Regions from separate parts of the Halomonas sp. YLB-10 genome, predicted to be linked through region 1. Evidence: predicted binding sites of a transcription regulator. Region 1 holds the regulator's gene; each other region holds the start of a gene.
The links. Region 1 encodes FNR, which switches genes on or off when oxygen is low (the NO sensors DNR and NnrR bind a similar motif). Its sites were predicted from a motif close to TTGATNTANATCAA; they were not measured.

Region 1 (10,083 bases):
TGCCGGGTCTACCAAGGATTTCTACGTCGCCGGCGGCGGCGTCCACCCTGCCGCCAATGGCATGGCTACCGCGGCAGACTGGATGTCGGCGGCCTCTTTCATCTCCATGGCGGGCCTTATCGCCTATCTGGGTTACGACGCCTCGGTCTACCTGATGGGCTGGACCGGTGGCTACGTCATGCTGGCCATGCTGCTGGCGCCTTACCTGCGCAAGTTCGGCAAGTTCACGGTGCCAGACTTTATCGGTGACCGTTACTACTCGAATATCGCCCGTACCGTGGCGGTCATCTGCGTTATTTTCGTGTCCTTTACCTATGTCGCCGGTCAGATGCGCGGCGTCGGTATCGTCTTCGCCCGTTTCCTCGAGGTCGAGGTCAATCTGGGCGTGGTCATCGGCATGGTCATCGTGTTCTTCTACGCGGTGCTCGGTGGCATGAAGGGCATCACCTACACCCAGGTGGCCCAGTACTGCGTGCTGATCACCGCCTTCATCGTGCCGGCGGTGTTCCTGTCGATCATGATGACCGGCCACGTGCTGCCGCAGACCGGGCTCGGTGCCACCTTCGTCGATGCCGCCGGCAACGACAGCGGCCAGTACATTCTCGATCGTCTCGACGGTCTGCTGACGGATCTGGGCATCACGCCCTACACCGACGGCAGCCAGCCGATGATCAACGTGTTCTTCATCACCGCCGCCCTGATGTGCGGTACCGCGGGTCTGCCCCACGTCATCGTGCGCTTCTTCACCGTGCCTCGGGTGCGTGACGCCCGGGTCAGCGCCGGCTGGGCGCTGGTGTTCATCGCACTGCTCTACACCACCGCTCCGGCGGTCGGCGTGTTCGCCCGCACCAACATCATCGAGACGGTACACGAGACCAGCTACGAAGAGGCACCGGCCTGGTTCAAGAGCTGGGAAGGCGTGGGCCTGATCGGCTGGCTCGACAAGAACGACGACGGTCGTGTGCAGATGGGGCCGGGCGCACCGTTCGAGGGCAAGCCGACTTTCGAAAGCGGCCCGCTGGAAGAGGAAACTCCTGGCGAGCACGGGCAGCGGGTGGTGACCAATACGCCTACCGACAGCCCCAACGAGGTCTATATCGACCGCGACATCATCGTGCTGGCCAACCCCGAGATCGGCGGCCTGCCGGCCTGGGTGATCGCCTTGATGGCCGCCGGTGGCGTGGCCGCGGCGCTGTCCACCGCAGCCGGTCTGTTGCTGGTGATCTCGGCGGCTGTGTCCCATGACCTGATCAAGAAGCAGATCAATCCCAACCTCAGCGAGAAGGGGGAGCTGCTGGCGGCGCGTAGTGCTGCTGCGGTGGCGGTGGTGGTAGCCGGCTACTTCGGCATCAACCCGCCGGGCTTCGTGGCCCAGGTGGTGGCCTTTGCCTTCGGTCTTGCTGCCTCGTCCTTCTTCCCGGCGATCCTGCTTGGCATCTTCGACAAGCGCATGAACCGCGAAGGGGCCATCGTCGGCATGGTGCTGGGTCTGAGCTTCACCTTCATCTACATCGTCTACACCAAGTTCATCAACACCGATCCTTCGATCTGGTGGTTCGGCATCTCGCCGGAGGGTATCGGTACCCTCGGCATGATCCTCCACTTCGTTGTGGCCTTCGTGGTCTCGCGGGCAACCGCGGCACCGCCGGAGCACATCCAGGAACTGGTGGAGAACGTGCGTGTGCCGAGAGGCGCGGGTGAGGCCCACGCTCACTAGAGCGGGCCATCAGGCAGGGGCGTCGGCCCACCATCCGTCGCCCCCTGCCAGACGACAACACTCCCCGACCCCGGCCTCGCCGGGGTCGGTCATGGAGCAGACATGATCGACATCGACTTCACTCATCCACCGTTTTCATTGCTCGACGAGGCCGAGCGCGAGCGGGTCCTGGGCGGGCTGGATATCGCCTACTACGGGCGGGATGACGTGATCCTCGATGCAGGGCAGTCCGGCGAGTTCGTCTTTGTGATCCACAAGGGCGAAGTCGCCGAACTGGACCCGGCCGAGGGCCCCGCCGGGGGGCGCATCGGCCACTACACCGGGGGCGATCTGTTCGGTGCCATCAGCGTGATCAACGGCCAGAGCCGTTACCGCTTCGTCGCCGAAGAAGAAAGCCTGTGTTATCTGATGCCGCACACCTTGTTTCTGTCGCTGTGCGAGAACAACGCCGCCTTCTCGGACTACTTTCACCAGCGCCTGATCAGCAAGACGCGCTTGCTGGCCGAACGTCGCGCCGAGGGCGGGGTCACCCTGGCCGGATTCATGCTCGCCCGGGTGAACGAGTGCATGCGTGAACCGCTCAAGGTCGGCTCGACGACATGCATTCGCGACGCCGTGCTGACCCTCAAGGACAAGGGCGCCGACAGCCTGCTGGTCGAGACGCCCGATGGTCCTGGCATGCTGACCAAGACCGACCTGCTCGAGGCCCTGGTGCTGGAGGGGTGCGACGGTAATGCCGAGGTCGGTGGCATCGCTCATCTGTCGCTGGTGACGGTGGACGAAAGCCAGTACCTGTTCGAGGCACTGATCGAGATGACCCGCCACAAGGTGGCCAGGGTGGTGGTGCTTCAGGGCCAGCGGCTGATCGGTGTCGTGGAGCTGACCGATGTGCTCAGCTTCTTTTCCAGCCGCAGCTACGTGGTCAGCCTGCAGGTCGAGCAGGCGACGACCCTGGCCTCGCTCAGCGAAGCAAGTCAGCGTGCGCCGGAGCTGGTCGAGGCGCTGATGGCCCAGGGGGTACGCATGCGCTTCGCCATGGGCATGCTGTCGGCGCTCAATGGGCGCATCATCAGCAAGGCCTGGCACTTCTCGATGCCGGCCCCTCAGCGCGAGCGCGCCTGTCTGCTGGTGCTCGGCAGCGAAGGGCGCGGCGAGCAGATCCTGAAGACCGACCAGGACAATGCGCTGATCCTGGCCGATGACCAGCAGTGGGACGAGCTCAGCGCAGATACCGCGCGGTTCACCAGCGTGCTCGACGATCTGGGCTATCCGCGCTGCCCGGGCAACATCATGGTCTCCAACCCCCAGTGGGTCGGCACCCTTGCGCAATGGCGCGCGCGCATCCGTCGCTGGGTCAGCGAACCCGACGGAGAAAGCCTGATGCGTCTGGCGGTGCTTGCCGACGCCTCGGGGGTGGCCGGTGACTTTGCCCTGGTGGACCGACTCCACGACGTGCTGATCGAAGAAACACGGGGCAATGAACTGTTGCTGACCCATCTGGCGAGGGGGGTGTTGCGGTTCTCGACGCCCTTGACCCTGTTTGGAACGCTGAAGAAGCCCGAGCACGGCGTCGACATCAAGAAGGGTGGCATCTTTCCTATCGTCCATGGTGTTCGCACCATGGCACTGGAGTGCGGGCTGCGCGAGACCTCGACCCACGACCGGCTGGCGGCGCTGGCGTCACTCGGGCGCATCGAGCGGGTGGTGGCGGAGGATCTCGGCGAGGCGTTGTCGCTGTTCTGTGAGCTGCGGCTTCGGGCGCAGCTGGCCTACCGGCGCGACGATGCCCGGGCTACGGACGCCCCGGACAGAGTGGTGGTTCAGTCGCTCAATTCGCTGGAGCGGGACCTGCTGCGCGAGGCGCTGCATCTGGTCAAGGAGTTCAAGGCCAGCCTGTCCCACCGCTATCACCTGGAGTATGCATGAGTGTCGAGGCAGCCCCCCAGGGCAAGCTGCCTTGGCGTCAATGGTTTCGCTTGGGAGAGTACCCGATGCTGAGAGCGATCAGGCGTGTGGCCGACAGGCGTCGGCAGGCCGATGGCGATTTCGCCTGGCTGTTCAATCCCTATACCGGCGATGAGCTGGTGTCCCTGGACTGCGAAACCACCGGTCTGGATACCCGTCATGCGGAGCTGGTGTCCATCGCTGCGGTACGCATTCGTGACGATCGCGTCTTGACCAGCGAGTCGCTGGACCTGCGGCTCGCGCCTCCTGCCAGCCTGAGTGGAGACTCCATCTGCATCCATCGCCTGCGAGGGGTCGACCTGGAAGGCGGCCTCGAGGTGCGCGAGGCCTTGACGACGCTGCTGGAATTTATCGGCAATCGCCCATTGGTCGGCTGGTGTATCGACTTCGACCTGGCCATGCTGGATCGCTACCTGAAGGCGGAGTTCGGCTTCTCGCTGCCCAACGCCACCATCGACGTGGCCCAGCAGTACCGCAAGCGGCTGCGCCGAAGTCACCCGGAAATCGAGGTGCAGCCGACCTTTGAACAATTGGCAGAGCGACTGGGAGTCCCGATCATGGGACGCCATACGGCCCTGGGCGACGCCGTCACCACGGCGCTGATGCATCTGCGCCTGGAGAGCGGGGCACTCACGGCGCCATCGCGCTGACCCGTTGCCGCCATCCGCGCTGACCCGGTGCCGCCCGCACCGGCAACCATTCACCTGCAAGGAGATCCTGTCATGAGTCTGCACGCCATGTTGACCCTTCTCGAGCCCACGCTGCTGGCGCTGGGCCTGGTCTCGGTGCTGGTGGCCTACCTCCAGTACTATCGCCGTACCCGGGACCTGTGGGGCATGGTCAAGTTCTGGGAGAAGCGCCTGACCCTGACCGTGCGCGAGTTTGGCTGGCAACGTGCCGGCATCCTGCTGCTGTTGCTGGGCGTGGTGGTGCGCTATCTGCTGGCGCTGAACGTCGTCTAGGGCTTGTCTGAAAAGTGCCTGCGCTCGGTAATACGGCGTTAAAAATCGGATCAAAATGCTCATTTACACCCCGTAAACTGCGCTTTCTCACCGATTTTTGCCTTGTCTAACCTTCGCTCGTCGACTTTTCGGACAGCGCCTAGGGCCTGGCTGACAGGCACTTGCGTTCTTCGACTTGCCAGACCAGACCAGACCAGGCCACGACGCGCAAGGGCGCCACTACGGCGGTGTCGTCCTTGGCGGTTTCCGATGTGCTGCCGACGAAAAGCCTCTCCCGTATTGTCCTCGCCGGGGTAAGCGGTCGCTGACCTCTTCGCCACTAAAGCGTCCGGATGGTAGACTGGCGCCTCTTTCATTTTCAGCCGTGATGTCCCGCTCCCATGTCGCCACAGTCCGCCTCCGCCACCCTGTTCGATCCCCGTACCCCCGAGGATGACCATCTCTCGATCGATGCCGGTGTCAGCCCGGCCGACCCTGCTGCGGATGGCGATCAGACGGAAGCCCAAGTTCAGGCCAAGGCACGGCGTGAGTTCAACAAGCTGCAGAAGCGCCTGCGCCGCCAGGCCGGCAACGCCATCATTGACTACGGCATGATCCAGGAAGGCGACAAGATCATGGTGTGTCTGTCTGGTGGCAAGGACAGCTACACCATGCTCGAGATCCTGCGCAGCCTTCAGCGCAACGCGCCGGTCAACTTCTCGCTGGTGGCGGTGAATCTGGATCAGAAGCAGCCGGGCTTTCCGGAGCATGTGCTGCCGAACTATCTGGACAGTATCGGCGTGGACTACCACATCCTCGAGCGCGACACCTATTCGGTGGTGAAGGAGAAGACGCCGGAGGGCAAGACCACCTGCGCGCTCTGCTCACGCCTGCGGCGCGGCTCTCTCTATGGCTTCGCCGAGGAGATCGGGGCGACCAAGATCGCCCTGGGCCACCACCGCGAGGACATTCTCGAGACGCTGTTTCTGAACATGTTCTTCGGTGGCAGCCTCAAGGCGATGCCGCCCAAGCTGCTCTCCGACGACGGCAAGAACATCGTCATCCGCCCGCTGGCGTACTGCCGCGAGGCCGATATCCAGGCCTACAGCGAGGCGATGGAGTTCCCGATCATCCCGTGCAACCTGTGTGGTTCCCAGCCCAACCTGCAGCGCCAGGTGGTCAAGGAGATGCTGGCCGAGTGGGAGGTCAAGCATCCCGGGCGCCTCGAGAGCATGTTCAAGGCGGTGACCAATGTGGCGCCGTCGCAGCTGGCGGATCGGCAACTGTTCGACTTCGAGGGGCTGGAGGCCGTACAGGCCGAACGCCAGGCCCGGCGCATCGACGTGGTGGATGCCGGCTGATCTCGCCAACAGCGAATGTGCATGACGCCATGACAGCAAAAGAGGCCGCATCTCCGGATGCGGCCTCTTTCTTGTCACACGCCATCTATTACGCTTTGCTTTCCAGATCCTGGGTACCGGGCGCTGCTGGCCAAGCCCGGCACACTGCCGCCAGGCCCGCTCAGGTAACTTCGGTGTCGGCCAGGGTCGACAGCGCGGTCAGGTCGAGGATATTGACCTCACGTCCCGATACCGCCACCAGATCCTGCTGCTGGAAACGCCCGAGGATACGGCTGACCGTTTCCACCGCCAGCCCCAGGTGATTGCCGATGTCGGCGCGGGACATGGACAGGCGGAAGCTGAACGGTGAATAGCCGCGGCGGCGGAAGCGGTCCGACAGGCCGAGGAAGAAGCAGGCCAGGCGCTGATCGGCGGTCTTGCGTGACAGCAGCTGCATCATCCGGCGGTCCTCTCGCAGCTCCTTGCTCAGGGTGCGAAACAGCTGGGCACGCAGCTCCGGTAGGGTCTGGGTCAGCGCATCGAGGCGGTCGAAGGGAATCTCGCACACCGTGGTGGTCTCCAGCGCCACCACGCTGCCGGGATAGCGGCCGTCGTCGATGCCATCCAGGCCAACCAGTTCACTGGGCAGGAAGAAGTTGGTCAACTGAGCTTCGCCGCTGCCTTCGGTGGTGATCTGCTTGAGACTCCCCGATCGGACCGCGAAGACGCTGGTGAAGCGATCTCCCTGCTCGACCAATCGTGTGCCTTTCTTGATCGGCGGGTGACGACGGATGATGGAATCGAAGCGCTCGAGGTCGGCGGTCTCCAGCGACAGCGGAAGGCACAAGGAACTCAGGCTGCAGGACTCACAGCGAGTCTCATGCAGCATGGGACGCCGCCGATCTTGGGCCGTAGGACTCATTCGCAGCTCCTGTGGATCTGGGATCGATATTGACTGGGCCATGGGGAGAACAGACGTCGCCCGTACAGCACGTTGATGGCACTATTCTACACCCTCAGATCAGCTAAAAGTGGCGTCTACCTCTTTAGGATTAATAACTTAGAGGTAGGATGCGTCATTGGTGCAGCCCAGTCCAAAGTTGCCAGACGGCAAAGGCGATGATCATGCCAGCGGCGACAAGGCGTGTTGCCCGATGCGCCAGCAGGGCCTGCATTTGTCTTGCGGCGAGGCCCGTCACCACCAGCGCCGGAAGCGTACCAAGACCGAAGCTCGCCATCAGCAGTGCGCCCTCGAGGGGCTCGGCCCGTGCCAGGCTCCAGGCCAGCATCGAGTACACCAGGCCACAGGGCAGCCAGCCCCAGATGGCGCCCAGCGCCACCGCCTGGGGCAGACGCACCACCGGCAACAGGCGTCTGCCTGCGGGTTCCAGGTACCTCCAGAGGTGACGTCCCAGTGCCTCGACGTGACGCAGGCCTTTCCATAGATCGGCAATGTAAAGCGCCATCAGGATCAACATCAGGCTGGCGACGATCTGCATCAGGCCACGCAGGGTCGGCGAAAGGCCGATCACCGAACCCAGGGCGGCAACCAGAGCGCCCGCCACACAGTAGCTGGTGATACGACCTACATTGTAGCCGAGCACAAGTGTGCTCACCCGCCAAGGTTGACGCATGCTGGGTGGGATGGCAAAGGTCAGGGCGCTCATGATACCGCCGCACATGCCAATACAGTGTGCACCGCCGAGCAGGCCAAACACGAAGGCCGCCATCATGGGAGGCAGCTCGAGGCCGGTAGGATTCACTCAGGCCCTCTGGACGATGGATCACGATCGGATGTCTGCGCAGGCGTTTCGGACGAGGAAGCGCCGTCATCGGCACTGCGAGTGTCGTCCTCATCCTCGAACAGGATGCGATAGGCGGGGCCTTCGAGGTCCTCGAACTGGTCGTTGCGCACCGCCCAGAAGAAGGCCCAGACCGCCAGGCCCAGCAGGATCAACGACAAGGGTATCAACAGGTAAAGGATGCTCATGGGCCGGGGCTTGCGGTGACGGGTGAAGGTGTCGCGGTCGGCCTGGTGCGTCCGCGCCGCAGACGCAGGGCATTGCCGATGACCAGCAACGAGCTGAGTGACATGCCGATGGCGGCAAGCCATGGGGGCACGAAGCCCAGCGCCGCTGCGGGCAGCGCCACGACATTGTAGAGCACCGACCAGGACAGATTCTGGCGAATGATGCGACGGGTCTGGCGGGCCACCTCGATGGCTTCGACGATACCCGTGAGCGGTTCGCCCAGCAATACCAGATCGGCGCGGGTGCGGGTGAGGTCGCTGGCCCCGGCCATGGCGATGGCAAGGTCGGCGCCGGCCAGTACCGGCACGTCATTGATGCCATCACCGACCATGGCCACCTTTTCACCCTGTGCCTGTCGCGCCTTCAAGTGCCCGAGCTTGTCCTCGGGGGTGGCCTCGCCACGCCACTGATCGACGCCCAGCGTGCGGGCCAGCTGGCCGACGTTGACTGCGCGGTCGCCCGACAGGATCTCGATGGCAAGCCCCCGCTGGGCGAGGGCGGCGAGGGTCTCGGCGGCGTCGTCACGGGGCTGATCGTCGAGCTTGAACCAGGCCTGGGGCTTGCCTTCGCAGGCCAGCAGCAGCCAAAGCCCTGCGCCAGGGAGCTCAGTAACGGGTTGGCCCAGGCAGGCAAAACGCGGCTGGCCCAGTCGCCAGCGCCGGCCGTCGATCACGCCTTCCACGCCCTGACCCGGGTGATTGCGCAGTTCGCTGGCCTGGCAGCTGGCGTCGCGCCAGGCAGCGAAGGCACGGGCGATGGGGTGCTCCGAGCCGGTCTCCAGTGCCGCCGCCAGTGCCAGATGCCGGCGCTTGGCGGCAGCGTCCATCTCGCCATTGTTGGCGCTTCCTTCGTCGTCGCTCAGCGGCCGGTGTTCGGCGAGTTGCATACGCCCCCGGGTCAGGGTGCCGGTCTTGTCGAAGACGACGCGATCGAGGCCGGCCAGGGTCTCCAGCGCATCGGCTCGGGTCACCAGTACCCCGGCACGTCTCAGCCGGCCGTGGGCCACGGTCAGGGCGGTGGGGGTCGCCAGCGCCAGGGCGCAGGGGCAGGTCACCACCAGTACCGACAGGGTGATCCACAGGCTGCGGCTAGGGTCGATCAGGCTCCAGACCAGCGCCACCAGGGCGGTGATGACCAGCAGGTTCAACACGAAGCGATGGGCCACCTGCTCGGCCAGGCGGGCGATACGTGGACGATGGGCGAAGGCACGGTCGGTGAGATCGAGAATGCCGGCGGCGCGGGTATCGTCGCCGACGCGGGTGACCATCACTTCGATCGGGCTGTCCATGCACAGGGTACCTGCGTGCACGGTATCTCCCTGGCGACGCAGGCAGGGCAGCGATTCGCCGGTCAGCAGCGACTCGTCGATCTGGGCCAGGCCCGAGGTAAGGGTGCCATCTGCAGGAATCTGGGCGCCGGGGCTGACCCGAACCCGGTCCCCCGGGACCAGCTGACTGGCGGGGATGACGCGTTCATCGCCCTGCTCGTCGAGGCGCACCGCGGCACTCGGCAGCGCGCTGGCCAGGGCATTGCCGCTGCGGCCGTAGTGGGTACGGGCGCGAGACTCCAGGTAGCGTCCGAACAGCAGGAAGAAGGTGAACATGCTGACCGAGTCGAAGTAGCGGTCCCCGGAGTCGCTCACGACCGACCAGGTGCTGGCGACGAAGGCACCACCGATGGCCAGCGCCACCGGCACATCCATGCCCAGCACGCGGGTTCGCAGATTGCGCAGGGCGCCGACGAAGAAGGGTTGGGCCGAGTACAGTACCACCGGAGTGGTCAGCGCCAGCGATAGCCAGGCAAACAGACGCTCGAACTCGGTGCTGAGATCACCGCCGTCGACGTAGTGCGGGATGGAAAACATCAGCACCTGCATCATGCCGACTGCCGCCACGATCAGGCGCCTTATCATCTGGCGCGACTGTTGCTTGAGCCGCTGCTGGGCCTGGTCCGGCTCGTAGGGCTGGGAGGGATAGCCAATGGCGGCCATCTCGGCCAGCAGGCGCGACAGCGACAGGCGTTCGGGATCCCAGCGCACCTGAAGGCGATGCTGGGAAAGATTGACAGCGCAGCTCTCCAGGCCGTCGAGG
Region 2 (10,083 bases), on a different contig from region 1:
GACTACGTCGGACGCCAGAGTCCGCTGTACTTCGCCGAGCGCCTGACCGAGCATCTGGGCGGCGCGCGCATCTATCTCAAGCGCGAAGACCTGATGCACACCGGCGCCCACAAGATCAACAACGCCCTCGGCCAGATCCTGCTCGCCCGTCGCATGGGCAAGCGTCGCATCATCGCCGAGACCGGCGCGGGCATGCACGGTGTGGCCACCGCGACCGTCGCCGCGCGTTTCGGCATGGACTGCGTCATCTACATGGGCAGCACCGATATCCATCGCCAGCAGCCCAACGTCCAGCGCATGCAACTGCTGGGCGCCAAGGTGATTCCGGTCACCGCCGGCGACGGAACCCTCAAGGACGCCATGAACGAGGCGCTGAGAGACTGGGTCACCAACGTCGACTCCACCTTCTATATCATCGGCACCGTGGCCGGCCCCCACCCCTACCCAGCGCTGGTGCGCGACTTCCAGTCGGTGATCGGGCGAGAGGTGCGCGACCAGATCACCGCCAAGGAAGGACGCCTGCCGGATTCGCTGGTCGCCTGTATCGGCGGCGGCTCCAACGCCATGGGCCTGTTTCACCCCTTCCTCGACGACCCTGAAGTGGCGCTGGTCGGCGTCGAGGCGGCCGGCGAAGGCCTCCACACCCCACGCCATGCGGCCAGCCTCAAGGGTGGACGTTCCGGCGTGCTGCACGGCAACCGTACCTTTCTGCTGCAGGACGACGAAGGCCAGATCAGCGACGCCCACTCCATCTCCGCCGGCCTCGACTACCCCGGCATCGGACCCGAACACGCCTGGCTGCATGCCATCGAGCGCGCCGAGTACGTGGCGGCCACCGATCGTGAGGCGCTGGACGCCTTCACCCTGCTATGTCGCAAGGAAGGCATCATCCCGGCGCTGGAGTCTTCCCACGCCCTGGCCGAGGTGATCAAGCGCGCCCCGCGACTGCCGGCGGATCATCTGATGGTGGTCAACCTGAGCGGCCGCGGCGACAAGGACATGGCCACCGCCACCGAATGTCTTGCCGATGAACTGGGCCTGGGAAAGCCCGACCAGCAGGACTGACACCCCGGATTCCAGGAGAGAGACCATGACCACGACCACTACCGCCGAGGGGCGCCTCGCACGTCGCTTCGCCGAGACTCGCCAGCAGGGACGCGCCGCCCTGGTGACCTACATCGCCGCCGGTGATCCCGACTATGACACCAGCCTCGCGACTCTCAAGGGCCTGGGCGAGGCCGGCGCCGATGTGATCGAACTCGGCATGCCGTTCACCGACCCCATGGCCGACGGCACCGCCATCCAGCATGCGACCCGCCGGGCGCTGGATGCCGGCCAGACCATGGACAAGACCCTCGAGATGGTCCGCCAACTGCGTCGGACCGATCAACAGACACCGGTCGTGCTGATGGGCTACTACAACCCCATCTACGCCCGTGGCGTGACACGCTTTCTCGATCAGGCCAAGGCTGCCGGCGTCGACGGTCTCATCGTGGTCGACCTGCCGCCGGAACATGACGACGAGCTGTGCCTGCCTGCCAATCAAGCCGGGCTCAACTTCATTCGTCTGGCGACCCCCACCACCGATGCCCGACGCCTGCCGGGGGTGCTCACCAATACCTCGGGCTTCCTCTACTACGTCTCGAGCAACGGGGTCACCGGCGGTGCTGCGCCAAGCGCCGAACGCGTGCAACAGGAGGTAGCCCGCATCCGCGAGCACAGCGATATTCCCATCGCCGTCGGTTTCGGTATTCGCACCGCCGCCCAGGCCAGAGAGATCGGCGCCTTCGCCGACGGCGTGGTGGTAGGTTCGGCGCTGATCGATGCCCAGGCCAGCGGCGACACTCCCGCCGAAGGTACCCAAGCCGTGCTCGAATTGACGCGCGAGCTGGCCCAGGCGCTGACCGGCGCCCGCTAAGCCCTGGCAAAGAACCCCGGTCAAGAACCCCGGTAAAGAACTCCTTATCGCGTGATCCCGGTACAAAGGCCCTGTCGGCGTCTGCTCGACAGAAAGACGCCTCGAGGAGACTCACGCCAGGCCTTGCGCCAAGCCACTCCCGGGAAGCCTCTCTTCCCCACGCAAGCCCCGCCGATCAGGCGGGGCTTGCTGCCACCGGGCCGAACATCTCCCCGACCCAGTCAATATTTTCAGCGGACACCTGGAATGCAGCCACACCATCTATGCAACTGCTGATCCATGCCAGATTCTTACTGCTGATATCATGCTTAAGTCGAACCGTTGGGTGTGGCCGACGGTGATAGAATCGCCCTCCTTCCGGCCACAAGCCGACGCCCATCCGTCCTGACGCGACGGTCGATGCACACTCCACGCTTCGAGACCAGAGCCATGTCCACCTCCTTGAGCGCCCCCTTCAAGGCGCTGAATCGTCTGGGGCTGATCCCTCAGATCGTGATCGGTATCCTCTGCGGTATCGCCGTCGCCACCCTGTCCCCCGAGCTCGCCGCCTCGGTATCGCTGCTCGGCCAGGTATTCATTTCGGCCTTGAAGGCGGTCGCCCCGGTGCTGGTCTTCGTGCTGGTGATGGCCGCCATCGCCGGCCATCAGCGCGGCCAGCCGACCCAGATCCACAGCGTACTGGTGCTGTATCTGATCGGCACCCTGGTGGCGGCGCTGGTGGCAGTAGTGGCCAGTTTCGCCCTCCCCACCGAACTGACCCTGAATACCGCTCAGGCCAGCGGCAATCCGCCAGGCGGCGTGGTAGAGATCCTGCGCAACCTGCTATTGAGCGCCGTGGCCAACCCGGTCAGCGCATTGATGAACGCCAACTTCATTGCCATCCTGGTGTGGGCCGTCAGCCTCGGCCTGGTGCTGCGCAGCGCCAGTGCCGCTACCAAGGGCATGATCGAGGACCTGTCCCAGGCGGTATCGACCCTGGTGCGCTGGGTCATTCGTCTGGCACCGCTGGGTATCTTCGGACTGGTCGCCGGCACCCTGGCCGAAGCCGGAATCGGTGCGCTGCTGGAGTACGCCCAACTGCTGTCGGTGATCGTCGGCTGCATGCTGTTCGTCGCCCTGGTGACCAATCCGCTGATCGTCTTCCTGGCCACTCGCCAGAACCCTTATCCGCTGGTCTTCAGCTGTCTACGCGGTAGCGCCATCACCGCCTTCTTCACCCGCTCAAGCGCAGCCAACATCCCGGTCAACCTGGAGCTGTGCAAGCGTCTGAAGCTGGATGAGGACACCTACTCCATCTCGATCCCGCTCGGCGCCACCATCAACATGTCCGGTGCCGCCATCACCATCAGCGTCATGACGCTTGCCACCGCCCATACCCTGGGCATCAGCGTGGACTTCGTCACCGCCCTGCTGCTGTGCGTGGTCTCCGCCCTGGCCGCCTGCGGCGTCTCCGGCGTGGCCGGTGGCTCGCTGCTGCTGATTCCCATGGCCGCCAGCCTGTTCGGCATTTCCGCCGACGTGGCGATGCAGGTGGTCGCCATCGGCTTCGTCATCAGCGTGGTCCAGGACTCCACCGAGACCGCCCTCAACTCTTCCACCGATGTGCTGTTCACCGCCGCCGCCAGCCGCAGGGGCGAACTGAGCGACTGACGCCCAGAGGCGCTGCCGCGCTTGCTCATCTCCTGAAACAACAGCTCTCCTGAAACAACAGCGAGCCCCTCTCACCAAAGGGTGAAAGGGGCTCGCTGTGTTGTTCGAGCGGGCGACATCGCCACGTCAGCCAGCGATGACCTCCGGATGATACCGCGAGGCGATCGTCACCAGGCGCTGCATGGTCTCGCCACTCGGTGGCGCCACTCCTGCCAGCGGATAGTGCTCTCCCAGCTCCTGCCACTTGTACTCGCCAAGTGCGTGATAGGGCAGCAGCTCGATACGCTCGACGTTGTCCATGGTCTCGACGAACTCCCCCAGCAGGTGCATGGATGCCTCGCTGTCGGTAAAGCCAGGCACGATCACCTGACGAATCCAGGTGGGCTTGCCGATCGCCGCCAGATGACGGGCAAAGGCCAGGGGACGGCGTCGGGGGATACCGGTGAGCTCGCGGTGCACGCCCTCGTCGAGATGCTTGAGATCCAGCAGCACCAGGTCGGTGGCGGCAAGCAACTCGTCGAGGACCTCATCGTAGTGGCAGACGTAGCCATTGGTGTCGAGGCAGGTGTGCATGCCCTCGGCCTTGGCCGCCTGAAACAGGTCGCGCACAAACGCCGGTTGCAGCAGCGCCTCGCCGCCGGTGCAGGTGATGCCGCCCCCCGACGCCCGCATGAACGGCAGATAGCTCCTGGCTTCGGTGAGTATCTCGTCCACCGTCACCTCACGTCCGCCCTGGCGATCCCAGCTGTCGCGGTTGTGGCAGTACTGACAGCGCATCACGCAGCCCTGTAGAAACACCAGAAAGCGAATGCCTGGGCCATCCACGGCACCACAGCTCTCCAGGTGATGGAGACGGCCAGTGATCATCATCGGGACTCCTCACGAAAAGGGGCTCCGGGAGAGACCCGGAGCCCGGAAAGGGACCGCTGTCGCGGCCCCGGGCGAGACGACTATCGACTCAGAGCGTTTCGGTGAAGGTCCGGGAGATCACGTCGCGCTGCTGTTCCGCGGTCAAGGAGTTGAAGCGCACCGCGTAGCCGGACACGCGAATGGTCAGCTGAGGATACTTGTCCGGATTGACCACGGCGTCCTCGAGCATCTCGCGGTTGAGCACGTTGACGTTCAAGTGCTGTCCGCCTTCCTGACGCTCGCTGTGGTGGAAGTAACCGTCGAGCAGGCCTGACAGGTTGCTGCGCTGGGCGCCCTCGTCCTTGCCCAGCGCCCTCGGCACGATGGAGAAGGTATACGAGATCCCGTCCTTGGCGTGGGCGTAGGGCAGCTTGCCCACCGACGTCAACGAGGCCACCGCACCCTTGGTGTCACGCCCGTGCATGGGGTTGGCACCCGGGGCGAAGGGCTCGCCGGCGCGACGACCGTCCGGCGTGGTGCCGGTCTTCTTGCCGTAGACCACGTTGGAGGTGATGGTCAGCACCGACTGGGTCGGCTCGGCGCCACGGTAGGTATTGAGCTTGCGGATCTTGTTCATGAATGTCTCGACCAGCTCGCAGGCGATATCGTCGACGCGCGGATCGTTGTTACCGAAGCAGGGGTAGTCACCCTCGATCTCGAAGTCCACCGCCACGCCGTCAGGATCACGCACCGGGCGCACCTTGGCGTACTTGATCGCCGACAGCGAGTCCGCCGCCACCGACAGCCCGGCGATGCCGCAGGCCATGGTGCGCTTGACGTCGAGGTCGTGCAGCGCCATCAGCGCCGCCTCGTAGCTGTACTTGTCGTGCATGTAGTGGATGGCATTGAGAGCGGTCACGTACTGGCGGGCCAGCCAGTCCATCAGGCCATCCATGCGTGCCCACACCTCGTCGAAGTCGAGCACCTCGGAGGCGATCGGCTCACTCCTGGGGCCGACCTGGATCTTCAGCTTCTCGTCGACGCCGCCGTTGATCGTGTAAAGCAGCGTCTTGGCCAGGTTGGCTCGGGCACCGAAGAACTGCATCTGCTTGCCGATCACCATGGGAGACACGCAGCAGGCGATGGCGTAGTCGTCGGAGGCGAAGTCCACGCGCATCAGGTCATCGTTCTCGTACTGGATCGACGAGGTATCGATGGACACCTTGGCGCAGTAGCGCTTGAAGCCGTCGGGCAACTGTTCGGACCACAGCACCGTGAGGTTGGGCTCCGGGCTCGGGCCCATGGTGTAGAGGCTGTTGAGGAAACGGAAGCTGGTACGGGTGACCAGGGTGCGTCCGTCCAGTGCCATCCCGCCCAGGCATTCGGTGGCCCAGATCGGGTCGCCGGAGAACAGCTCGTCATACTCAGGGGTGCGCAGGAAGCGCACCATGCGAAGCTTCATGATGAAGTGATCGACCAGCTCCTGGGCGCGGGCTTCGTCGATCACGCCTTGGCGCAGGTCACGCTCCAGGTAGATATCGAGGAAGCTGGAAGTACGTCCCAGTGACATGGCGGCGCCGTTTTGCGACTTCACTGCCGCCAGGTAGCCAAAGTAGGTCCACTGGATGGCCTCCTGGGCGGTGGCAGCCGGGACCGAGACGTCGAAGCCGTACTTGGCGGCCATTTCCTTGAGCTGGCCGAGTGCACGATGCTGCTCGGCGACTTCCTCGCGCAGCTGGATCACCGCCTCCAGGTCCTCGCCCTGTTCGAAGCGCTGCTGCAGCGAGGCAAACTGCGCCTGCTTGTCACGCATCAGGAAGTCGACGCCGTAAAGGGCGACCCGGCGGTAGTCACCGATGATGCGTCCACGACCGTAGGCGTCCGGCAGTCCGGTCAGCACCCCTGACTTGCGACACTTGAGGATGTCCGGGGTGTAGACATCGAACACCCCCTGATTGTGGGTCTTGCGAAATTCGGTGAAGACCTTCTTGACCTGAGGATCGAGTTCACGACCGTAGGCCTGGCATGAGCCCTCCACCATCTTGATGCCGCCGTTGGGCATGATCGCCCGCTTCAGCGGCGCGTCGGTCTGCAGTCCAACGATGGTCTCGAGACGCTGATCGATATAGCCGGCGTCATGAGCGGTGATGGTCGAGACCAGCGAGGTGTCGAAGTCCAGCGGTGCATGGGTGGCGTTTTCCTGCTTGACGCCTTCCATCACAGTGTCCCACAGCTCGCGAGTGCTGGCCGCCGGCTCGCTGACCAGGAAACGCTCGTCACCCTCGTAGGGGGTCACGTTGGCCAGCAAGAAGTCTCGTACGTCGACGCCCTTCTTCCACTCGCCCCCGGCAAACCCTTCCCACGCTCGCGCGAATTGCTCTTTCATCGACTTGCACCTCAACAGAGTAAATGACAACGCTAGTCCTGCATGCTGAGCGACGGCCATCCCTCGGAGATGGCAGCCGACCCGCCTGTTCGGTGGCAGCAGCGGTCGCCGCATCGGAGGCGGCGGGTGTGCTGCACGCTTCTCGATCGGCGAAAAAACACCTGCCCTCGAGAGCACAATTCGACCTTAGCAGTAGTCCCGTCGCCCCTACTTGACCCGCATCATGGCGCCACGGGACGGCGATACAGCGCGAGCGAAGCGGCCAAGAAACCTGTACCAGGCCAATTTCGCGCGGCGAGGACGGCCGCCTGCGCTATGCTGACAAGGGCATACGTAGGCCTGAGCCCTGTCCCACCGCCGGGTGCCCGTGATGAACAGCTTTCCCACGCTTCTGGAGTACGGTCTGCCAGGCTTCGCCGTGGTGCTGCTGATCCTCGGCTACCACCTGCTCAACAAGACCCACACCCTGTTGCTAAACGAGCGCTCTGGCGAGACCCGAGAGGGCACCGAGTTGCGCATTCGCTATCTGCAGGAGATCTCCAAGAACGCCAGGCTGTTCATGGCGCTGAGTATGCTGTTCTTCGTCGGTGGGCTGGCCATGGCAATGATGAAACCCTCGAGCCAGGTCAATCTTTCCATCGCCCCGCCGGAAGGCGTGCTGCCGGTCATCCGCCTGCAGGAGCGGGACATGCCGCTGGATGGCCGGGGCACGGTCGTGCTGAAGGTCCAGGACGACAATGTGCTGCGCATCTTGAACAACGATCTGCACGGCCGGCTGATCGCCATCGAGCAGGAGCGCGACGCCTTGAAGAGCCAACTGGCCGACGTCATCGCTGCAGCGGAGCGAGATTCTCCGCAGGTAGGCTTCTAATGAAGAACAGGCAGGGCGCCTTGGCGTCGCGCGCGATGGCGACAGACCTGGCCGGGCCAGCGAAGGGAAAACGACGGCGCCACCCCACGTCTACGATAAACGCCCTGCTGATCGTGCTGCTGAGCGTCGGGGTGGCGTGGCCGGTGGCTGCCCAGCAGGCCCCGCTGTCCAGGGCCAAGGCGCTGTTGCAGCAGGGTGACAACCAGGCCGCCCTGCGCGAACTACGTCCTCTGCTCGAAAGTCCTGATCCGCTGGCCCGGATGGAAGGCTTGAACGCCCAGGGCTGGATTCTCTATCGGGAAGGCCGCCACGCTGACGCCTCAGCGCTGTTTGAGCAGGCGCTCAGGGCGAGTCAAGGTCATGACGGCTTGCGTGAGGTGCGCCTGAAGACCCTCAACAACGCTGGCATCAACGCCTTTTCCGCCGGTGAGCTCGACAAGGCTCGAAGCTACTTCGAGGCCGCACTGGCCCTCGGCAGCGATGTGGCGCCGCGTTACCTGACCATCATCACCCGCCAGGCCCCCATGCAGTCGGCCCAGCAGCAGGTCAGCGCGGGACGTGGAAAGCGCATCGAGCGCGACTTCGAGGGGGCGGTGGCCGACTACACCCGGGCGCTTGCGATCGACCCGAACAACAACGACGCGCTCTCCTACCGCGGCTACGCCTACTACCGCCTGGGCCAATACGACAGGGCCCGGGCGGATATCGAGGCGGCCCTGGCGAGTTCTCCCCAGCGGCTGGACGCACTGATCAACCTGCTCAAGGTGAGCTGCGCCAGCGGCGATGACATCGATGCGGTGCTCAAGCGCCGAGGTCACGCCATCCAGCGTCAGCGTGAGGCCATGCTCGACGACAGGGAGCTGCAGCGCCAGTGCCCCGAGCTCTTCGCCAGCCTGAAACGCTGAACAACCGCCATCGGCGCGGCAAGGACGTCGCCTTGCAGTTGCCTGAACGCAACGACGCCACCCGAAGGTGGCGTCGTGGTTGGGGCGCTTGAGCTCTTGAGTTAGGCAGCCAGCTTGTCAGGCACTCAACAGGGCGTTAAGACGCTTGACGTAGGCGGCCGGATCGTCGAGATGGCCGCCCTCGGCGATGATCGCCTGATCAAGCAGGATCCGCGCCAGATCACCAAAGCCGTCACCGTCGGCCCCTTCCAGGCGAGCGACCAGAGCGTGGTCCGGATTGAGCTCGAGGATCGGCTTGACCTCGGGCAGGCTCTGGCCCGCAGCCTCCATGATACGGCGCATCTGGAAGCCCATCTCGTGCTCGGGCAGCACCACACAGGCCGGTGAATCGGTCAGGCGGTGGGTGATCTTGACCTCCTGAACCTCCTCGCCGAGCGCTTCCTTGACCCGCTTGACCAGATCCTCCTTGGACTTGGCGGTCTCCTCCTGCGCCTTCTTCTCGTCCTCGTCCTCGACGTCCCCCAGGTCCAGATCGCCCTTGGCAACATCGGCAAACTTCTTGCCATCGAACTCGGTGAGATGGCTCATCAGCCACTCATCGATGCGATCGTGGAGCAGCAGCACCTCGATGCCCTTCTTGCGGAAGATTTCCAGGTGGGGGCTGTTCTTGGTGGCGTTGAAGCCATCGGCGACGATGTAGTAGATCTTGTCCTGACCTTCCTTCATCCGCTCCACGTAGTCGGCCAGGGACTGATCCTGGGTGGCGCTGTCGGTGTGGGTGGAAGAGAAACGCAGCAGGCCGCTGATCTTGTCGCGGTTGGCGTAGTCCTCCGCCGGGCCTTCCTTCAGCACCGAACCGAAGGTGTTCCAGAACGTCTGGTAGGCTTCCTTGTCCTTGGCCAGCTTCTTGAGCATGTCCAGGGCACGCTTGGTCAGCGCGGACTTGATCTTCTCTACCTTCGGGTCCTGTTGCAGCAGCTCACGGGACACGTTCAGCGACAGATCGCGGGTGTCCAGCACCCCCTTGATGAAGCGCAGGTACAGCGGCAGGAACTGCTCGGCATCGTCCATGATGAACACGCGCTGGACGTACAGCTTGACCCCACGGGCGCCGTCACGCTCGTACAGGTCGAAGGGTGCGCGGCCCGGCACGTACAGCAGGCTGGTGTACTCCAGGTTGCCCTCGACCTTGTTGTGGCTCCAGGTCAGAGGGTCGGAGAAGTCGTGGGCCACGTGCTTGTAGAAGGCCTTGTACTCGTCCTCGGAGACCTCGCTCTTGGGCCGCACCCACAGCGCGGTCGCCTCGTTGACGGTCTCCCAGGTGGTGACCTCGCTACCGTCGACCTCGTTGCCATCGTCGTCGGTGGCCTTTTCGGTACGCGGCATCTTCACCGGTACTTCGATATGGTCGGAGTACTTGCGCACCAGACTCTGTAGGCGATAGTCGTCGGCGAACTCCCTGGCGTCCTCCTTGAGGTGGAGGATGATCTCGGTGCCGTGCTTC
Region 3 (10,083 bases), on a different contig from region 1:
GCTCAGCAGATAGCTGTAGATCCAGTCGGTGCCGCGCAGTCTGGCCTCCAGGGTCAGATCCGGCGGCGCCTTGCCGAACCATACCTCGGCATCCTCGGCACTCATCGCCTTGTGCATCTGGTCGTTGTACCCCAGTTCCGGCGAGAAGATCAGATTGTCCTCGACCAGATCCTGGGGCATCCCCAGATCCTCGGCCGCGCGGGAGAAACGCTGGTACTCCAGGGAATGACAGCCCATGCAGTAGTTGACGTAGAGCTTCATCCCGTTCTGCAGCGAGGCCTGGTTCTCCAGATCCGGCGACATGCTGCGCAGGTGCACCCCCTCGCCGCCCGCGGCGAAGGAGCAAAGCGGGACCAGCGCGAAGAGCAGTGCGAACAGTTGCTTTTTCATTAGCCAGTCACCCTTTCAGGAACGGGTTTGGTCTTCTCCAGCCGCGTATAGATGGGCATCAACACGAAGAAGGCGAAGTAGATCACGGTGCAGATCTGGGCCAGCAGTGTCCTGGCGCCGGTCGGCGGCAGCACCCCGAGCACCCCGAGGATGACAAAGCTGATCGCGAACAGCACCAGCATCACCTTGGAGATCCAGCCCTTGTAGCGCATGGAGCGCACCGGAGAGCGGTCGAGCCAGGGCAGCACGAACAGCACCGCAATGGCCGCCCCCATGAAGATGACCCCGAGGAACTTGGCGTCCAGACCAAACAGCGAGAAGGTGATGGCGCGCAGGATCGCGTAGAAGGGCGTGAAGTACCACACCGGGGCGATATGATCCGGCGTCTTCAGCGGGTTGGCCGGTTCGAAGTTGGGCTTCTCGAGGAAGTAGCCGCCGCCTTCCGGGAAGTAGAAGATCACCGCACAGAACACGAACAGGAACACCGCCACTCCGACGATATCCTTCACCGTGTAGTAGGGATGGAAGGGAATGCCGTCCAGCGGCTTGCCGGTCTCGTCCTTCTTGGCCTTGATATCGATGCCATCGGGATTGTTGGACCCCACCTCGTGCAAGGCAATGATGTGCAACACCACCAGCGCCAGGATCACGATAGGCAGCGCCACCACGTGCAGGGCAAAGAAGCGGTTCAGCGTGATCCCGGAGATCAGATAGTCACCGCGCACCCACTGGGCCAGGTCGGGACCGATACTCGGGATGGCGGAGAACAGCGAGATGATGACCTGGGCACCCCAGTAGGACATCTGTCCCCAGGGCAGCAGATAGCCCATGAAGGCTTCGGCCATCAGCGCCAGGTAGATCGCCATGCCGAAGATCCACACCAGCTCACGCGGCGCCTTGTAGGAGCCATAGAGCAGGCCGCGGAACATGTGCAGGTAGACCACCAGGAAGAACGCCGAGGCGCCGGTGGAGTGCATGTAGCGGATCAGCCAGCCGTACTCGACATCACGCATGATGTACTCGACGGAGGCGAAGGCACCCTCCGCGCTGGGGTTGAAGCTCATGGTCAGCCAGACACCGGTGAGGATCTGATTGACCAGCACCAGCAGCGCCAGGGAGCCGAAGAAGTACCAGAAGTTGAAGTTCTTGGGCGCGTAGTACTCGGACAGATGCTCCTGCCACATCTGGGTGGCGGGGAAGCGATCATCGACCCAGCGCATGAAACCGCGTTCGGCCTTGGCCTTGTTGGGATTCGCCATTATGCGCCCTCCCCGTCTTCGCCGACCACGATGACCGACTCGTTGACAAAGTAGTAGGGTGGAACTTCCAGGTTCACCGGAGCGGGCACATTGCGAAACACCCTGCCCGCCAGGTCGAAGCGCGAACCATGGCACGGGCAGAAGAAGCCACCGGGCCAGTCATCGACACCGACGCCTTCGGCGTTGGGCTCGGGCTTGAACAGCGGTGAACAGCCCAGATGCGTACAGATGCCGACCAGCACACCGATCTCGGGCCGAATGGAGCGCAGCGAACCGCCGGCATAGTCCGGCTGCATCGGCTTGGCGGAATCCGGGTCTGCCAGCACCTCGTCGGTCAACGCCTCGGTACGTTCGATCATCTCCGGCGTGCGATTGATGACCCATACAGGACGGCCCCGCCACTCGACGGTCATTCGCTGCCCGGGTTCGAGCTTCGAAATATCCGCCTGAACGGGCGCACCCGCCGCCCGAGCCCTGGCACTAGGCTGCCAGGAAGCCACAAAGGGTACCGCTACCCCGACGGCGCCGACTGCTCCAACTACGGAGGTCGCCCCTACGAGGAAACGGCGTCGCCCTTTGTTCACGCCGTTGTCTGCCATGATCTGGTTTCTCCCATCAGACTTTATCCGTTGTTGTTTTCACGGCCCCTTGAATGTCCGTGACCACGGATACAAGTGGATTGTATGTTAGGAAATCCCCCCCACCGGCACAAGAAGCCGGCTGACCCAGACCCCCTGCGCAAGCCCCAGACAGTTGACGTGGAACAACTTTATACCACTGTGCCTGTTCGCCTTGAGGGACAGGGCGGCTCAAAAGGCATAGACGATGACAGATTAACGAGGGAAACAAGCGCCGCCAGGCGACCCGATGATCCCCACCATCAGAGCACTACAGCACACAATTTTTCGAACCCCGGACACGACAACGCCCGGGCCAATGGCCCGGGCGTTGTTGATCGGCAAGCGTGGGTGATTAACGCTTGGAGAACTGCGGGCGACGACGCGCCTTGCGCAGACCGACCTTCTTACGCTCGACTTCACGTGCGTCACGAGTGACGTAGCCGGCAGCACGCAGCGGCTGACGGAAGTCCTCGTTGTACTGCATCAGGGCACGGGTGATGCCGTGACGAATGGCGCCGGCCTGGGCGCTGCCGCCGCCACCCTTGACGGTGACATAGACGTCGAACTGGCCGAGGGTCTCGGTCAGTTCCAGCGGCTGGCGAACCACCATGCGGCCAGTCACGCGACCGAAGTATTCGTTCAGGTCACGGCTGTTGACGGTGATCTTGCCGGTGCCCGGCTTGAGGAAGACGCGCGCGGTTGAGGTCTTGCGGCGCCCGGTACCGTAATACTGCTGTGTCATGGCGAAGATCCCCTCAGATGTTCAGTTCTTGCGGCTGCTGGGCAGCGTGCGGATGTTCGGAACCGGCGTAGACCTTGAGCTTGGCGTGCATGGCACGGCCCAGCGGACCCTTCGGCAGCATGCCCTTGACGGCACCTTCGATGACACGCTCGGGAGCGTGGTCGATCAGCTGGCTGAAGGTCATGGAACGCAGGCCACCCGGATAACCGGTGTGACGATGGTACATCTTGTCGCTGGCCTTGTTGCCGGTGACCTTAACCTTCTCGGCATTGATCACGACGATGTAGTCGCCGGTATCAACGTGAGGAGTGTATTCCGGCTTGTGCTTGCCACGCAGGCGGCGAGCAATTTCGGTAGCCAGACGACCGAGCGTCTTGTCCGCGGCATCGACGACATACCAGTCGCGCTGGACGGACTGCGGCTTAGCACTGAACGTCTTCATGGATGAAATCACCAATTCGATGTGTTGGATCCCTTTCGTCGTGTTCTGGACACCCGACAGGTGTTCAGCGAGACCACGCCGCGAAGAGATCATCCCTATTTTTCTTGGTTGCGCGGCACCCGGAAATCCGGACGATGCCGCCACAACGGTCGAGCGAGCGCGCATTCTACATGAGCGAAAGCGTGCCGTCACCCCCTCGGACACACGCAATCACCGTCGGTTCAAGGCTTGTGGGGCAGCGCCAGGTACTCCCGGGACTGCATCTCCTGAAGCCTGGACAGAGTGCGCTCGAACTCGAACTCCAGCTTGCCACCCTGGTACAGCGCCTCTGCCGGCGCTTCGGCGGACATCAACAGCTTGACGCCACGGTCGTAGAACTCGTCGACCATGTTGATGAAGCGCCTGGCCTGATCATCGGTGGCGGCGTCCATGCGCCGCACACAGGACACCAGGACCGTGTGGAACTCGCGAGCCAGCTCGATGTAGTCGTTCTGACTGCGCGGCCCGTCGCACAGCTCGAGAAAGTCGAACCAGACCACGTCCTCGTGCAGTCGACGCGCCTTGAGGATGCGATGGTTGATCTCCACCGGCACCTGCTCTTCCCCCGCCTGACCGGCGATCTCGCGAAAGCTGCGCTCGAGCTCCTGATCCGCCGCCTCGTCCAGCGGCGAATGGAAGATCTCGGCGCGCTCCAGCGCCCGCAGTCGATAGTCGACGCCGGAATCGACGTTGACCACCTCACAGTGGCGCTTGAGCAGATCGATGGCCGGCAGAAAGCGAGAGCGCTGCAGGCCATCCTTGTACAGATCGTCCGGCACGATGTTGGAGGTGGCGACCAGCACCACACCGCGCTCGAACAACGCCTCGAGCAGATTGGCCAGAATCATGGCATCGGTGATGTCCTTGACGAAGAATTCGTCAAAACAGATCACCCTCGCCTCCTCGGCAAACTTGCCGGCGATCAGCCGGAGCGGGTTCTTCTCGCCCTTGCAGTGATCCAGCTCGTTGTGGACACGCTGCATGAAGCGATGGAAATGGGTGCGCATCTTCTGGGGAAACGGCAGCGCTTCGTAGAAGGTGTCGACCAGGTAGGTCTTGCCACGACCGACGCCGCCCCAGAAATAGAGCCCGGAGATGGCTGGCAGCGCCGGCTCCTGCTCTTCCTCCTTGCGCCCGAACAGGCCCTTCACCTTCGACGCCCAGCCGTCACGCGCCGCCGCCGCCGCCGGCGCCTTGGCCCTGGGCGCTGCCACCAGCTCGTCATACAGTCGCTGCAGATGCGCCACGGCATTGGCCTGGGCGGCATCCTCCGTGAAATCATCACGTTGGAGGTCGCGCCGGTAGCGTTCCAGCGGAGTTTCTGGCCGACCACTGCTCGACGGGGAAGAGCTCATGTAGCGTCCTGACTGTCAACAAGTTCGGAGCCGCATTATACGCAGACCACACAGGAATGGCAGGTCCCAGGCCGCGACCGGCAACAGCGCATCACGCCAGCACGACAAGGGAGGCCCCAGGCCATTGACCCTTTATGAGCCAACGCCTCTATAATGGGCCGTCGGCCAGGCCGGCGGCGGCCGCGGGTCGTCCGAAAGAGCTCAGGGAGAACTACGTGGAACCAAGCAACTTCAACATGATCCTGGCGGCGGCTTGCCTGGTGGCCGGAATTGGACTCGGCGCACTGGGCTACCACCTGCTCAACGGCGGCGCACGCAGTGCCCAAAGGCTGCGCCTCAAGCTGACCGAACGGGAACGCCAGCTGACCGAGTGGAAAGACGGTGTCGACGATCACCTGCAACAGATGGACGACCTGGCCCGGCAGGTCTGCGATGACGCCCTCACCCTGCAGCGCCAACTTCACGAGTCGGCGCGCCAGCTTGGCAGCAAGGCCATCGGCGGCGAGGTGACACCGCCCAGCGAACCCGGCGAGACCAGCGATGATATCGCCATTCCGCGGGACTACGCCGACGGCAACCGCGGCACCCTGTCAGAGGACTTCGGTCTGCGCCAGGCCAATGACGACCAGAACGCAGAACCGCGCCCGCCACGTTACTGACCACCCCGCCATGACAGAGCCCGCACACTGGTGCGGGCTCTGGCGTTGGCAGCGACACAAGCGGTCGATGGCGCTTGCCGATCAGGCAGGGTTGTCGATGTCGACGAAGCGATGCTCGACACCAAAGCGCTGCGCCAGCCATTCCCCCAACGCCTGGACGCCGTAGCGCTCGGTGGCGTGATGACCCGCCGCCAGATAGTGGATCCCCATCTCCCGCGCCAGGTGGGTGGTGCGCTCGGATATCTCGCCCGAAACGAACACCTCGGCACCGGCCTCGGCGGCCGGGATGATCATGTCCTGGGCGCCGCCGGCACACCAGGCGATTCGACTCACCGCCTCGGTACCAGGCGCCTCGATCACCAACGGCTCGCGTGCCAGCGACGCTCCTACCTGGGCAGCCAGCTCGGCAACGCCCATTGGCCTTTCCAGCCGACCGTGCCACAGAAGCCCTTCGCCCATGGGCGCATCCAGCGTTCCCTCCACCGTCCACCCCAGGCGCTGCGCCAGGGTCGCATTGTTGCCAAGCTCGGGATGGGCGTCCAATGGCAGGTGGTAGGCCAGCAGGTTGATGTCGTTGGCCAGCAAGGTCGCCAGCCGCCGGCGCTTCATGCCGGTAACCGCCACCGGCTCGTTCTTCCAGAAGTAGCCGTGGTGCACCAGCACCAGATCGGCCTGCCAGCGCACCGCCTCGTCAAGCAGCGCCTGACAGGCGGTGACGCCGGAGAGCACACGGGTGACCGTGCGTGCACCCTCCACCTGCAGCCCGTTCTCGGTGTAGTCCTTGAAGCGCCGGGCCTCCAGCAGCTGCTCGCAGGCCGATACCAGTTCGTCGCGGTCTATCATGAGATCTCCTGAAATAGCTCCAAACAAGCATCAGGTTGGCGATGCTACAATGGCGCACATTGTACGCACCGCCCCGCCGGCCCGCGACCGCCTCACTGCCAAGCGCCAAGGATCATCGCCGCATGCGACGCACCCTCTCGACCTATATCTGGCCGGTCCTCATCGGCATTCTGCTCGCCATCGTGCTGATCAATGCCTTCCCCGAACGGCTCGGCAGACTACCGTCACCGAGCGGTGACAGCCTGACGGTAGTTCCCGCCACGCCACCAGCGACACCCACCGAGCAGCAGGCACCGCAACGGCCTGCCCCTGAGGTCAAGGAAGCTGCGCCGCTGGACCGCCGTGGCGGCCCCGTGAGCTACGCAGAGGCGGTGGAGAAGGCCGCGCCCGCGGTGGTCAACGTCTACTCCTCGCGGGTCGTGGAACGGGAAACCCACCCGCTGATGTCAGACCCCTTCTTCCGCCAGTTCTTCGGCAACAATGACGTGCCGTCGCGCCAACGCATGCTTTCGAGCCTTGGCTCCGGCGTCATCGTCAGCGAGGACGGCTACGTGCTGACCAACCACCACGTCATCAGCGGCGCCGACCAGGTCCAGGTGGCGCTGCGCGACGGCCGCGAGACCCTGGCCCGGGTCATCGGCACCGATCCCGAAAGCGACCTGGCGGTACTCAAGATCGATCTCGGCGACCTGCCGGTGATCGAGCTGACCGACTCGCGCAAGGTCGCGGTGGGCGACGTTTCGCTGGCCATCGGCAACCCCTTCGGGGTCGGCCAGACAGTGACCATGGGCATCATCAGCGCCACCGGTCGCAGCCATCTGGGACTCAACGCCTATGAGGACTTCATCCAGACCGATGCGGCGATCAACCCGGGCAACTCCGGCGGCGCCCTGATCAACCCCGACGGCGCCCTGGTCGGCATCAACACCGCCATCTTCTCCCGCTCGGGGGGCTCCCAGGGTATCGGTTTCGCGATCCCGGCCAACCTGGCCCGCAGCATCCTCGACGAGCTGGTCACCCACGGCCGGGTCATCCGCGGCTGGCTCGGCATCGAGGCCCAGGAGCTGAACCAGGAACTGGCCGCTTCCTTCGGCCTGCAGGCGCCAGCCGGGGTAATCATCGCCGGCGTGGTGTCCCAGGGACCGGCCGACCGGGCGGGACTGAAACCCGGAGACGTACTGCTCGAGGTCGACGGTCGCGCGGTGATCGATCCGCGTCGGACCATGAGCGACATCGCTGCGGTGGCTCCCGGCACCACCCTGACCGTCAGCGTCGCCCGCGACGGCAAGCCGATCGAGGTGGAACTGGAAGTCGGCGAGCGCCCCACGCCCCAATCCCAGTCGCAGCAGACCGGCAGCAGCCAGTCACCCCCCTGAGACGCACCCCGAGGTGGGTAACGCAGAAGCAGTGTCCAAGCGTGCCCCACCGTCCAGACATGAAAAGGCCCGGAATTGCTCCGGGCCTTTTCACGTCTGGATGCCTGTCTGGGGCCGGGGGCGCTCGGTCACAACGACCACCGGCCCTGCGTCGCTTCAATCCTTGATGCGGTACTCCGCCGAACGCGCGTGGGCGGTCAGCGATTCACCACGAGCCAGCACCGAGGCGGTCTTGCCCAGGGTAGACGCCCCCTGTGGCGAGCAGTGAATGATCGAAGAGCGCTTCTGGAAGTCATAGACGCCAAGCGGTGACGAAAAGCGCGCCGTACCCGAGGTCGGCAGCACGTGGTTGGGACCAGCGCAGTAGTCGCCCAGCGCCTCAGCGGTATGCCGTCCCATGAAGATGGCTCCGGCATGGCGCACCTGCTCCGCCAGTCGCTCCGGGTGCTCCACCGACAACTCCAGGTGCTCCGGCGCGATGCGATTGATCAACTCCAGCGCCTCGCCCTCGTCACGACAGGCGATGAGCGCACCGCGCGTACGCAGCGAGGCCCCGGCGATGGCTTCGCGCTCGAGCGTCGGCAGCAGCCGTTCCATGGACGCTTCCACCGCCGCCAGATGCTCCACGTCCCAGCTGACCAGGATCGCCTGGGCGTCTTCGTCGTGCTCTGCCTGGGAGAACAGGTCCATGGCCAGCCAGTCAGGATCGGTCTGGCCGTCGGACACCACCAGGATCTCGGAGGGCCCGGCGATCATGTCGATCCCCACCTGACCAAAGACCGCGCGCTTGGCGGTGGCCACATAAATGTTGCCCGGCCCGACGATCTTGTCGACCCTGGGCACGCTTTCGGTGCCATAGGCCAGCGCCGCCACGGCCTGGGCACCGCCCAGGGTAAACACCTTGTCGACCCCGGCCAGATGCGCCGCCGCCAGCACCAGATCGTTGACCACGCCGTCGGGCGTGGGCACCACCATGATGATCTCCCGCACTCCCGCCACGTGGGCCGGCACAGCGTTCATCAGCACCGATGAGGGATAGGCGGCCTTGCCGCCGGGCACATAGATACCGGCGCGATCCAGCGGCGTCACCTTCTGCCCCAGCACGGTGCCGTCATCTTCGGTGTACTGCCAGGAAGTGGGCTTCTGGCGTTCGTGGTAGACGCGGATACGCTCGGCGGCGGTGGTCAGCGCCTGACGCTGGTCGTCGGGCAGAGCGGCGTAGGCGGCCTCGAGACGATCGGCCCCCAGGGTCAGATCCGCCATGCTCGAGGCCTCGAGGCGATCGAGGCGACAGGTCAGCGCCACCAGGGCGGCATCCCCCTCCCGACGCACCTGGCTGATGATCTCGGAGACCGCCTGCTGGACACCATGGTCCGACACGCCTTCCCACGCCAGCAGGTCGGTGAGACGGGACTCGAAATCCTCGTCCCGGGTCGAGAGTCGGGCCACCAGGGGCGTGTCTTGGCTCATGTCGGAAATCTCCGCTTCTGTCTTGGCCATACGTTGAGAACCCTCAGGTTCCGTTGGCTGGTGCGCTCAGCTTGCCGCCTGCCGCCGCGCCTCGACGGCGTCGCTCAAGCGGCGCAGCAGCGGTTTGATCTGATCATGCTTGATGGTCATCGAGGCCTGATTGACCACCAACCGGGTGCTGATATGGGCCATCAGTTCCCGTGGCTCCATACCGTTGGCACGCAGCGTATTGCCGGTATCGACGATATCGACGATCTCGTCGGCCAGGTTCATCAGCGGCGCCAGCTCCATCGCACCGTACAGCTTGATGACCTCGGCCTGGATGCCCTGCTCGGCGTAATAGCGCCGCGCCACATTGACGAACTTGGTCGCCACCCGACGCCGGGCACGGGCGGGCTCGGCACCCTGAATACCAGCCGTCATCAGCTTGCAACGCGCGATATTGAGGTCCAGCGGCTCATAGAGCCCCTCGGCACCGTGCTCCAGCAGCACATCCTTGCCGGCTACCCCCAGGTCCGCCGCCCCCAGCTGCACATAGGTCGGCACATCGGTGGCACGAATCACCACCAGCTTGACGTCTGGCAGATTGGTGTCGAACAACAGCTTGCGACTCTTGCCCAGGTCCTCGGCGGGCCGGATGCCGGCATCCGCCAGCAGTGGCAGCGTCTCGTCGAGAATGCGCCCCTTGGAGAGCGCCACTATCAATTGCTTGCTCATGGTCTCGCCCGGTTGTCGGGTTGGAAGTCAATGTGGCGTGTTTCCCCGCGCCGGCTCGGGCAGTCCGAGCCGGCTGGGCGAAGAAAGCTCAGCCCGGGACGCGCTTGATCCGAGCACCCAGCAGGTGGAGCTTTTCCTCGATGCATTCGTAGCCGCGATCGATGTGGTAGA

Region 2: the regulator FNR is predicted to act here: its motif matches at 7,015-7,028, upstream of pflB (formate C-acetyltransferase).
Region 3: the regulator FNR is predicted to act here: its motif matches at 2,403-2,416, upstream of petA (ubiquinol-cytochrome c reductase iron-sulfur subunit).

What each region holds. Positions count from the first base shown of each region.
Region 1 covers NZ_RRCU01000001.1:838,653-848,735, reverse strand. Annotated here, with positions in the region: gene EBB56_RS03535 (sodium:solute symporter family protein) at 1-1,717, shown strand, start outside; gene EBB56_RS03530 (DUF294 nucleotidyltransferase-like domain-containing protein) at 1,820-3,643, shown strand; gene EBB56_RS03525 (3'-5' exonuclease) at 3,640-4,332, shown strand; gene EBB56_RS03520 (hypothetical protein) at 4,405-4,644, shown strand; gene ttcA (tRNA 2-thiocytidine(32) synthetase TtcA) at 5,025-5,984, shown strand; gene fnr (fumarate/nitrate reduction transcriptional regulator Fnr) at 6,145-6,885, opposite strand; gene EBB56_RS03505 (sulfite exporter TauE/SafE family protein) at 7,040-7,726, opposite strand; gene ccoS (cbb3-type cytochrome oxidase assembly protein CcoS) at 7,723-7,953, opposite strand; gene EBB56_RS03495 (heavy metal translocating P-type ATPase) at 7,950-10,083, opposite strand, start outside.
Region 2 covers NZ_RRCU01000002.1:25,055-35,137, forward strand. Annotated here, with positions in the region: gene trpB (tryptophan synthase subunit beta) at 1-1,065, shown strand, start outside; gene trpA (tryptophan synthase subunit alpha) at 1,091-1,918, shown strand; gene sstT (serine/threonine transporter SstT) at 2,348-3,568, shown strand; gene pflA (pyruvate formate lyase 1-activating protein) at 3,695-4,438, opposite strand; gene pflB (formate C-acetyltransferase) at 4,527-6,803, opposite strand; gene EBB56_RS21830 (hypothetical protein) at 7,174-7,674, shown strand; gene EBB56_RS21835 (tetratricopeptide repeat protein) at 7,674-8,579, shown strand; gene htpG (molecular chaperone HtpG) at 8,697-10,083, opposite strand, start outside.
Region 3 covers NZ_RRCU01000004.1:159,201-169,283, reverse strand. Annotated here, with positions in the region: gene EBB56_RS10715 (cytochrome c1) at 1-390, opposite strand, end outside; gene EBB56_RS10710 (cytochrome bc complex cytochrome b subunit) at 390-1,649, opposite strand; gene petA (ubiquinol-cytochrome c reductase iron-sulfur subunit) at 1,649-2,248, opposite strand; gene rpsI (30S ribosomal protein S9) at 2,622-3,011, opposite strand; gene rplM (50S ribosomal protein L13) at 3,025-3,453, opposite strand; gene zapE (cell division protein ZapE) at 3,675-4,847, opposite strand; gene EBB56_RS10685 (YhcB family protein) at 5,063-5,506, shown strand; gene EBB56_RS10680 (Nif3-like dinuclear metal center hexameric protein) at 5,588-6,349, opposite strand; gene EBB56_RS10675 (Do family serine endopeptidase) at 6,472-7,725, shown strand; gene hisD (histidinol dehydrogenase) at 7,882-9,195, opposite strand; gene hisG (ATP phosphoribosyltransferase) at 9,262-9,912, opposite strand; gene murA (UDP-N-acetylglucosamine 1-carboxyvinyltransferase) at 10,001-10,083, opposite strand, start outside.